DNA from 3 places in the Staphylococcus sp. AS1337 genome. Region 1 is predicted to be linked to each of the others. Evidence: riboswitches for the same ligand, from Rfam matches in the RefSeq annotation. Region 1 holds a riboswitch; each other region holds the start of a gene.
The links. A riboswitch is a leader RNA that binds a small molecule or an ion and turns the genes downstream of it on or off. The one in region 1 is predicted to bind S-adenosylmethionine.
Positions count from the first base shown of each region.

Region 2: linked by a shared signal. The riboswitch ahead of ACSUE0_RS06830 (MetQ/NlpA family ABC transporter substrate-binding protein) and the one ahead of metK (methionine adenosyltransferase) in region 1 are both predicted to bind S-adenosylmethionine.
Region 3: linked by a shared signal. The riboswitch ahead of ACSUE0_RS06585 (aminotransferase class I/II-fold pyridoxal phosphate-dependent enzyme) and the one ahead of metK (methionine adenosyltransferase) in region 1 are both predicted to bind S-adenosylmethionine.

Region 1 covers NZ_JBOIHZ010000002.1:12,364-15,573, forward strand. The annotation lists gene pckA (phosphoenolpyruvate carboxykinase (ATP)) at 1-833, opposite strand, end outside; SAM riboswitch class I at 1,000-1,112, shown strand; gene metK (methionine adenosyltransferase) at 1,222-2,418, shown strand; gene ACSUE0_RS02830 (nuclease-related domain-containing protein) at 2,512-3,210, shown strand, end outside.
Region 2 covers NZ_JBOIHZ010000003.1:279,138-282,347, forward strand. The annotation lists gene ACSUE0_RS06825 (lactate/malate family dehydrogenase) at 1-464, opposite strand, end outside; gene ACSUE0_RS06830 (MetQ/NlpA family ABC transporter substrate-binding protein) at 508-1,326, opposite strand; SAM riboswitch class I at 1,414-1,519, opposite strand; gene ACSUE0_RS06835 (CPBP family intramembrane glutamic endopeptidase) at 1,662-2,417, opposite strand; gene panE (2-dehydropantoate 2-reductase) at 2,619-3,210, shown strand, end outside.
Region 3 covers NZ_JBOIHZ010000003.1:231,024-234,233, reverse strand. The annotation lists gene ACSUE0_RS06595 (PTS transporter subunit IIC) at 1-68, shown strand, start outside; gene ACSUE0_RS06590 (transglycosylase) at 596-1,342, shown strand; SAM riboswitch class I at 1,551-1,660, shown strand; gene ACSUE0_RS06585 (aminotransferase class I/II-fold pyridoxal phosphate-dependent enzyme) at 1,720-2,877, shown strand; gene ACSUE0_RS06580 (D-lactate dehydrogenase) at 2,905-3,210, shown strand, end outside.

The DNA of each region.
Region 1 (3,210 bases):
ATTGCTTTAGCGTAACAACCACCTTCAATGTTGAAAATACCATTTTCATTCCAACCATGTTCATCATCGCCAATAAGTTTACGTGTTGGGTCAGCTGATAGTGTCGTTTTACCAGTACCAGAAAGGCCGAAGAATAAAGCGACGTCACCTTTGTCTCCAACGTTAGCTGAACAATGCATGCTCATAATGTTATCTTTAGGTAGTAAATAGTTCATTACGGAGAAAATACCTTTTTTCATTTCACCAGCATACTCAGTCCCACCAATGAGGATAACTTTATGTTTGAATGATATGATGATAAATGTTTCTGAGTTTATGCCGTCAATTTCTGGATCGGCTTTAAAATGCGGTGCTGAAATAATTGTGAAGTTTGGTTTGATTTCTTGAGCTTCTTCTTTTGAATTAGGACGTATAAACATATTTTGAGCAAATAGATTATGCCACGCCAATTCATTTACAACAGTTAATTTCAATTGTGAGTCGTGATCACTACCGGCATAACCATTGAATACATATAGTTCATCTTTTTTGTCTAAATAGTTTAGAACCTTATCATATAATTTTAAAAATGTTTCTTCTTCAATCGGTTGGTTAATAGTACCCCAGTCAATATCATCTCTATAAGATGGCTCATTTACAATAAACTTATCTTTTGGTGAACGACCTGTATATTTACCTGTTCTAGCGTTAATTGCACCTAATTCGGTAAGTTCGCCTTCATCATTATCTAAAATCTTGTTATACAACTGTGTTGTAGATAATTGAAATAATGAAGATTTTTTGTCTAAAATACTTTCAATTTTGTTCGTATAAGTGTATGTATCTACAGCCATACTAATCCCTCCAACGCTATTTAGTTATTGTAAGCCTTTACAATTACAGAGTATAACACATATATATCAATAGTCCATACCAATTTAAAAGGAATTTTAAATAAATATTAATAAATGTAAAATTGACATTATATCGCTGATTCTGTACTATAGGACTTAACGGATTCTCTTATCCTGAGTGGCGGAGGGACATGGACCCAATGAAGCCCAGCAACCTCTTCTTAATACGAAGAAAGGTGCCAAACCGTTTGCAGACAAATATCGTCTGAACGATAAGAGCGAATGGACGTATAAGGGCCTTCTCTCTATTTATTGATAGTGTAGAAGGCTTTTTTAATGAGCTCAACAGAGAGAGAATTTTCGTAATTTAAAACTAAAGGAGCAAATTATGACTTACAATAGAAGATTATTCACTTCAGAATCGGTAACAGAAGGGCATCCAGATAAAATAGCGGATCAAGTATCTGATGCTATATTGGATGAAATATTGAAAGATGACCCAAACGCACGTGTTGCTTGTGAAACGACAGTGACTACTGGTATGGCGTTAATTTCAGGAGAAATATCAACAACAACATATGTTGATATTCCAAAAGTGGTCAGAGAAACAATTAAAGAGATAGGCTACACGCGTGCTAAATACGGTTATGATAGCCAGACAATGGCAGTATTAACGGCAATTGATGAACAGTCACCAGATATCGCTCAAGGTGTCGATACAGCTTTAGAGTATCGTGAAGACGCATCAGAAGAAGAAATCGAAGCTACAGGAGCGGGAGACCAAGGTTTGATGTTCGGTTATGCTACGAATGAAACGGATACATACATGCCTTTACCAATCTTCTTGTCACACCAACTTGCTAAACGCTTATCAGATGTACGTAAAGATGAAATATTAAATTACTTACGTCCTGATGGTAAAGTACAAGTAACTGTGGAGTATGATGAGCAAGATCAACCACATCGAATTGATACGATTGTCGTGTCAACACAACATGCTGAAGATATCGAATTAGCACAAATTCAAGATGATATTAAACAATATGTCATTTATCCAACAGTGCCAGAAGCACTTTTAGATGAGAACACTAAATTTTATATTAATCCTACTGGTCGTTTCGTTATAGGTGGACCACAAGGTGATGCAGGGCTTACTGGACGTAAAATAATTGTTGATACGTATGGTGGTTATGCACGTCATGGTGGGGGATGCTTTAGTGGTAAAGACCCAACTAAAGTTGATCGTTCTGCTGCTTATGCTGCACGCTATGTAGCAAAAAATATCGTTGCTGCTGAATTAGCAGACAAATGTGAAGTGCAACTTGCATATGCAATTGGTGTAGCTGAGCCTGTTTCTATTTCTATAGATACATTTGGTACAGGAAAAGTTAAAGAAAATGAATTGGTTGAGGCAGTTAGACAACATTTTGATTTAAGACCAGCTGGAATTATTAAAATGTTAGACTTGAAACACCCTATTTATAAACAAACTGCTGCATATGGTCATTTTGGTCGTACAGACGTACTATTACCATGGGAAAAGTTAGATAAAATTAATTTATTAAAAGATACAGTTAAAGCTTAACTAGAACAAAAAATTTTTTAACTTTATTCTCGAATGCTATGCGTTTATCTATTATAATTAAGTTACTGAACACATAAAGGAGCGTTTTTTGTTATGAATTCATTTGGACCATTAGAGATTGGTTTAATTGTGGCAATTGTTGTAGCAGTAATTTGTTTCATTTTATTTATCATTGCTTTGAAAAGTAAGAAGAAAGCACAACAAAAGGTAGAAGAACAATACAAAACCAGAGAACAAAAACTAAGCGATGAGCATGAAGAAGAATTAGAAAAAGAAAGAATAGAAAATAAAAAAACAGTAACAAAGCAAAAAGAAGAATATAATGCTACAGTTAGTTCGAAAAATAGAGAAATTGATGCATTGAAATTATTCTCTAAAAATCAAAGTGAATATGTAACTGATATGAGACTTATTGGTATTCGAGAAAGATTAGTAAATGAGAAAAGAATTCGCCCAGAAGATATGCACATTATGGCCAATATATTTTTACCTAAGAATGAATTTAATGATGTACAGCGTATTAGTCATTTAGTGCTTACGCGTACTGGTTTATATATAATTGACTCACAATTATTAAAAGGTCACGTATACAATGGTGTGAGTGCCGCACAATTTAAAGAACAACCAACAATGGAGCAAGTGTTTAACACGTTGGACCTTGATAGACAAGAACCACAAACTCTTGTATTAGATCAAAACGAAGATGAAAACTCATTATCTTTTGTTAATTATACGACTCATTTGAATGATATTGAGAAACTAGCTGGTGATATTCAAACAGAATTGAATTTA
Region 2 (3,210 bases), on a different contig from region 1:
ATCGTCTTGAACCTTGAAGTTTCTAAAGATGTTCCCGTTCCAATAATTTTATTAGATGGATAGTTTACTTGGTTAGCAAAGTATACTATCGAATCTACAGGATTAGAAATCAAAATAATTATTGCTTCTTGTGTTACCTCGGCAACTTGGCTCATAACATTTTTTATAATGTCATGATTGCCTTGCGCTAATAAAGTACGATCACCATCATTTTTATCTGTTGGTACACTCGCAGCAATCACAATAAAATCAGCGTCTGCTAAATCTTGATAATCTCCAGCTTTAATATTGATATGCGCAGTGTTAAATAATCCTTGCGAATGATTATGATCAAGAGCTTCTCCACTTGCAATCTCATCTTTATCATCAACCAAAACAATCTCTGAAAATAAATTCAAATATTGTACATCTGTTAAAACTTGACTACCTACTCTTCCTAATCCAACAATGCCTAGTTTAGACATAAACTACACCCCTTTTTTATTACTGATATCTGTTCATAATAATTTATTTTTCATACGGAATTACATCTTTACCGTATTCTTTTTTAATGAATTTTTTCATGTCTTTAGATTGTAGAACTTTTATAAGTGCTTGATACTTTTTATCATCTTTATGTCCTTTTTTCACAGCAACGATATTCGCAAACGGTGATGACTCAGTTTCACTAATGATAGCATCTTTATGTGGCGTTAATCCATTATCTAACGCGTAGTTTGAATTCATAATAACTGCAGCGCCTTCCTTACTTTCATATGTCTTAGGTAAGAATTCTGCCCCTTGTTTATTATTAAACTTCAAATCTTTTTTATTTTCTACAATGTCTTCAAATTTTGCGTCTTCTATACTAACACCTTTTTTAATCTTTATTAATCCTTCATCTACAAAAAATGATAAGAATCTACCCTCTTCAGCTGGATTGTTAGAAACGTATATTGTTGAACCTTTAGGAATATCTTTAATATCTTTATATTTTTTACTATAAACACCCATAGGCGTAGTAAATACTTTTCCAACTTCTTCTATATCATAATTGTGGTCTTTCTTTTCTGCTTTTAAGTATGGCGTATGCTGGAAGAAATTGGCATCTACATCACCTTTATCTAATAATTTATTAGGTACTTTATAATCATTAACTGTTTTAACTTCTAAATCATATCCTTGTTTTTTCATTTCTTCTTTCGCATGTTTCAACACTTCACCGTGTGGTGCTGGTGAAGCTGCAATTGTTATTTTTTTGTCCCCATCTTTACCATTTGAATTGCCACATGCTGCAAGCACGCTCGTTAATATTAATAATGAGCCTAAAACAATTAATTTCCTCATACTTTATTTCACTCCTCATGAATTTTTTAATTTCAAACTAAATAAAAAATACTTTCTCTTAATTTTATAAGAGAAAGTATAAACCTTCTCTCATCTTTAAAAGTTCGATAACTTTTTGTGAATTAGCACCATTTCGTATAACGACGGTTGCTGGGTTTCATAGGGCACGTCCCTCCACCTCTCTTGATAAGAGTAAATCAATATGTAGTTGCAATGTTTTTATCCTAGCATTATACTCATGTTTAGTCAATTAGTTTTTAGAAAATTCTAAATAATACGTCTATTAATCCAATCCTGTTCCATGTGAAACAACAATCTCTTAAAGCTATTTACCTTTACAGAAGGACCATTGCTACATATGCAATAAAGTTATTTAATGCATGCAGTGCTATAGCAGTAGCTAAACTTCGTTGTGTTTTTAAATAGATGTATACAATACCTATAGCGATAACGAGATACATAACTATTTCTAATGGTGATTGCGCTTCTGTTACGTGTAGAGATGCAAAAACAATTACAGATAATACTGACATCACTATAAAATTCAATTTCTTTCCTAATTCACCAATTACCAAGTGTCGGAAGAGAAACTCTTCAGTAACCGGTGCAATAATTACAATAGAAAAGAACGCAAGCATCGTTGAAAATGGTGTACTAAACATTTGTTGAACCAATAAGTCATTTTGTGTTTCTTCAAATTTCCATTGTTCAGGTGCAAATGCATCAACTAATACTGGAAAAATTAATTTAAATATAAACATAACAATAAATGTAACAACAATGAGTTTCCAATATTTCTTGATATTATTGAACCCATTTTTCCACTCAGCTTTATAACTATTTTTATGTAACAACATCCATATAATCATGATAAATATAAAAACGCCAATCTCCATTAACAAAGCAGTAGAGCTCGACTCATCAATTCCATTATCTAAGTAACTACCACCAAAACTTATATTAACTGCCAACAATATGACCAAAATTATGATTGATAATATAAAATTGCTAGCTAAATAAATGATTGGCAGAAAAAAATCTTTACCGCTAATATCTTTCCATTGATATTTCTTTGCGTTTTTTAACGACATTGTAGCCCCTCCTAAAGTTTTATATACAATACACTTTTATATTGCACAATTTTTATTTTCTTTAAACATTTTACAATAATATAAATAGATAGTATAGCTAGACATTTAAACTAAATAATTTAATTTTCAATGTGTAGAAGGAAATGAAAAGTGGTATATAGAGATTAAATATACTATACATATTTTAAGGAGTTGTTGTCGATGCGTATATTGGTACTAGGTGCTGGCGGAATTGGTGGTTATTTTGGTGGTCGCTTAGCTGAGGCTGGCAAGCATGTTACATTTTTAGTACGGCCCAAACGCAAATCATATCTAGAACGAAATGGCTTATCCATTCATAGTGAAAAAGGCGATTATCATTTTAATCCACAACTCATCACAAAAGATGATCGTGTCGAACCTTTTGATATCGTGCTATTATCTTCAAAGTCTTATCATTTAGATCATGCTATTGAAGATTTAAAACCATTTATAGATCATAACACCTTAATTATTCCACTACTTAATGGCGTTGCACATGTCCCTAAATTACAAAACGCTTTTGGAAAAAATAAAATCATGGGTGGCTACTGCATTATAGAAACAACACTTGATAGTACTGGGGAGATTATTCAAACCAGTCAATTTGATAAACTCTTTTTTGGGGAATTAAACGGTACTGAAAGCAATCGTGCTAAATATGTTGAACAGGCATTTTCAGGCACAAAAGCTGAATTTATTCTACATACAAATGTCGAACAAGGCATGTGGCATAAATACTTAATGATTACTGTATTATCGGGCGTAACAACAC
Region 3 (3,210 bases), on a different contig from region 1:
TGATAAATACATTTTATATGAAAACGTTGAAATTATATGATAGAGAAATTTTTAAATTCTTGGCGTAAAATTATATATAATGTTTAAAATGTATAGTTGTTTTTGTAATATAATGTAATGTTTTGGATATTGGATAAAATAATAAAGTATATTAAAAAGGCCACAAAGCAGTGGTCTTTTTAAAATTTAGACAAAAAAAATTGCAAGTTTTACTCCAAAATATATATTTTTTATTCTTTTATTATTTTACAATTGTGTAACAAAAAGGTTTGTTGTAATAATTCAGATAATGTGAAACCGTTCGCTGATAAAGGGACGAAGCTTAATATATCAGTGCTATACACAATATATTTTGAAAACAATGCAAGAATTATGCATTACAAAACAAAACAATAGTATTTCAATGTTACAAAGAGTCTTTTCTTTTGTAACGTTTTGTTATGGAAGTGTAATATAAATAGGCGAAATATGTGTTATATTATTTGTGGCGAAAAAATAAAGCATAAAAATTAATCGATTTTAGCACATACGATAAATAATTTAACGAAAATATAATTTTACTTAAAAAGATTTTAATTTGGAGGATTTTTTAATTATGAAGAAAACAATTTTAGCATCATCATTAGCAGTAGCATTAGGTGTAACAGGATATGCAACAACAGCAGATCACAATCAAGCTCACGCTTCAGAAGAAAATATCGATAAAGCGCATTTAGCTGATTTAGCTCAAAACAATCCTGAAGAATTAAACCAAAAACCATTACACGCTGGCGCGTACAACTATAACTTCGTTTTAGGTGGAAATGAATATACATTCACTTCAAATGGTCAATCTTGGTCATGGAATTACACAGCTGCAGGTGCTCAAAGTGCAACTTCTAATTCAGTACAAGATGTAACTACTCAAGCAACTACAAATACTAATGAAACTTCAGCTAGCGAAGTAAGTGCTCAAAAACAATCAAGTAATAATCCAGTAGCAGCAGTTGAAGCTCCTAAAGCTTCATCTAACTCAAATGTTCAAACTGCACAAACAAGTGCTGCAACTAGAACTTATAAAGCTGCTCAAACATCAGCTGCATCAACTGGTGGATCAGTTAAAGCTCAATTCTTAGCTTCAGGTGGTACAGAAGCTATGTGGAATTCAATTGTAATGCCTGAATCAAGCGGTAACCCAAATGCTGTTAACCCAGCAGGTTACAGAGGTTTAGGTCAAACTAAAGAATCATGGGGAACTGGTTCAGTAGCTAGCCAAACTAAAGGTATGATTAACTACGGTGAAAGCCGTTACGGTTCAATGGAAGCAGCGATGGCTTTCCGTGCTTCTAATGGATGGTGGTAAGATCTAAATAACTAAATAGAAATGTTTAGTTATCTTAGGTTGAAAAACCCGGAACGTTTATGTTCCGGGTTTTATTATTTTATTTGATGCTTTTATGTGAGTGACATCTAGGTCTTATTATTCTATGAGATTTTGATGTCACTTTTTGTTTTATAAGTAGATTGACAAGCGTGAATATTCTGATAAAATTAATGGTAATTTAAAAATAAACTTATCCAGAGAAGCTGAGGGATTTGGCCTGATGAAGCTTCAGCAACAGACTTTTATATAAAAGTACTGTGCTACTTCCAGCAAGCGTTAATGCTTGAAAGATAGGTGACATGTGTAACTATATGCCACACAGGTCGGCATATAGTTTTTTTAATAGGAGGACTTTTATGGCAATTTCGGATAGATTGGCACAGATACCAGATAGTTATTTCGCAAAAACAATGGGACAGAAAGTAGAACATGGTCCTTTAGCTTTAATTAATATGGCTGTAGGTATTCCTGATGGTGAAACTCCCAAAGGAATTATTGACTGTTTTGCTGATGCGCTACGTCAGCCTGATAATCAAAAGTATGTTGCTTTCCATGGTAAAGACTCATTTAAACAAGCAATAGTAGATTTTTATCAAAGACAATTTCAAGTTGAATTAGATAAAGAAGATGAAGTGTGTATTCTATATGGTACTAAAAATGGTCTTGTAGGTTTACCTACATGTATCGTTAACCCAGGAGAAAATGTATTACTACCAGATCCAGGATATACGGATTATAAAGCAGGGGTGTTACTTGCCGATGCACAACCACAACCGCTCGTTTTAGAGCCGCCTTATTATTTGCCTCAGTGGGACAAAATAAGCAAAGAAACATTACTCAATACACGTTTAGTTTATTTGACTTATCCAAATAACCCGACAGGTTCAGTTGCTACAAAATCAGTATTTGAGGAAGCGATTGAGCGTTTTAAGGGAACAAAAACAAAGATCGTTCATGATTTTGCGTATAGTGCCTTTGGCTTTGATGCTAAAAATCCTAGTATATTGCAAGCAGATGGAGCAAAAGACCTAGCAGTAGAAGTATTTTCATTATCTAAAGGATATAATATGTCAGGTTTTAGAGTTGGATTTGCAGTAGGAAATAAAGATATTATACAAGCATTAAAAAAATATCAGTCACATACACATGCAGGTATGTTTGGTGCATTGCAGGACGCAGCAACATACGCTTTGAATAATTATGATGATTTTCTAGAAGAGCAAAATATAACATTTAAACGTCGTAGAAATGAATTTGAAGCTAAATTACAACAAGCGGACATACCTTTTGAACCAATGAAAGGTGGTATTTTCTTATGGTTGCGTACACCGACAGACTTTGATGGAGAAAGTTTTGTTGATTATTTATTACAAGAACAGTCAATTCTTGTTGCACCAGGTATACCATTTGGAGAACATGGAAAAAATTATGTGCGTATTTCTTTAGCTTTAGATGATGTATCGTTACTAGAGGCTGCGGAAAGAATACAATCGCTTAAGCACCTTTATGAATAGAATAAATCTTATTGGAGTGATTAACTTATGACAAGTATTAAAATTTTTGGAGTAAGAGAAGAAGATTTACCTTATATTAAAGCATGGTCAACAAAGCATAGTGTGACTGTCGATTTAGATGAAGCATTACTTTCGTCAGAAACTGTCGATCGTACAAAAGGCTTTGATGGTGTTTCGATATCACAGCAAATTCCTTTTGGTGAAGATGTATACCGCAAGTTACATGAATTTGGAATTAAGCAAATTGCGCAACGAAGTGCTGGTTTTGACATATATGATTTCGATTTAGCTCAAAAATATGATTTGATTATTTCTAATGTGCCATCTTATTCC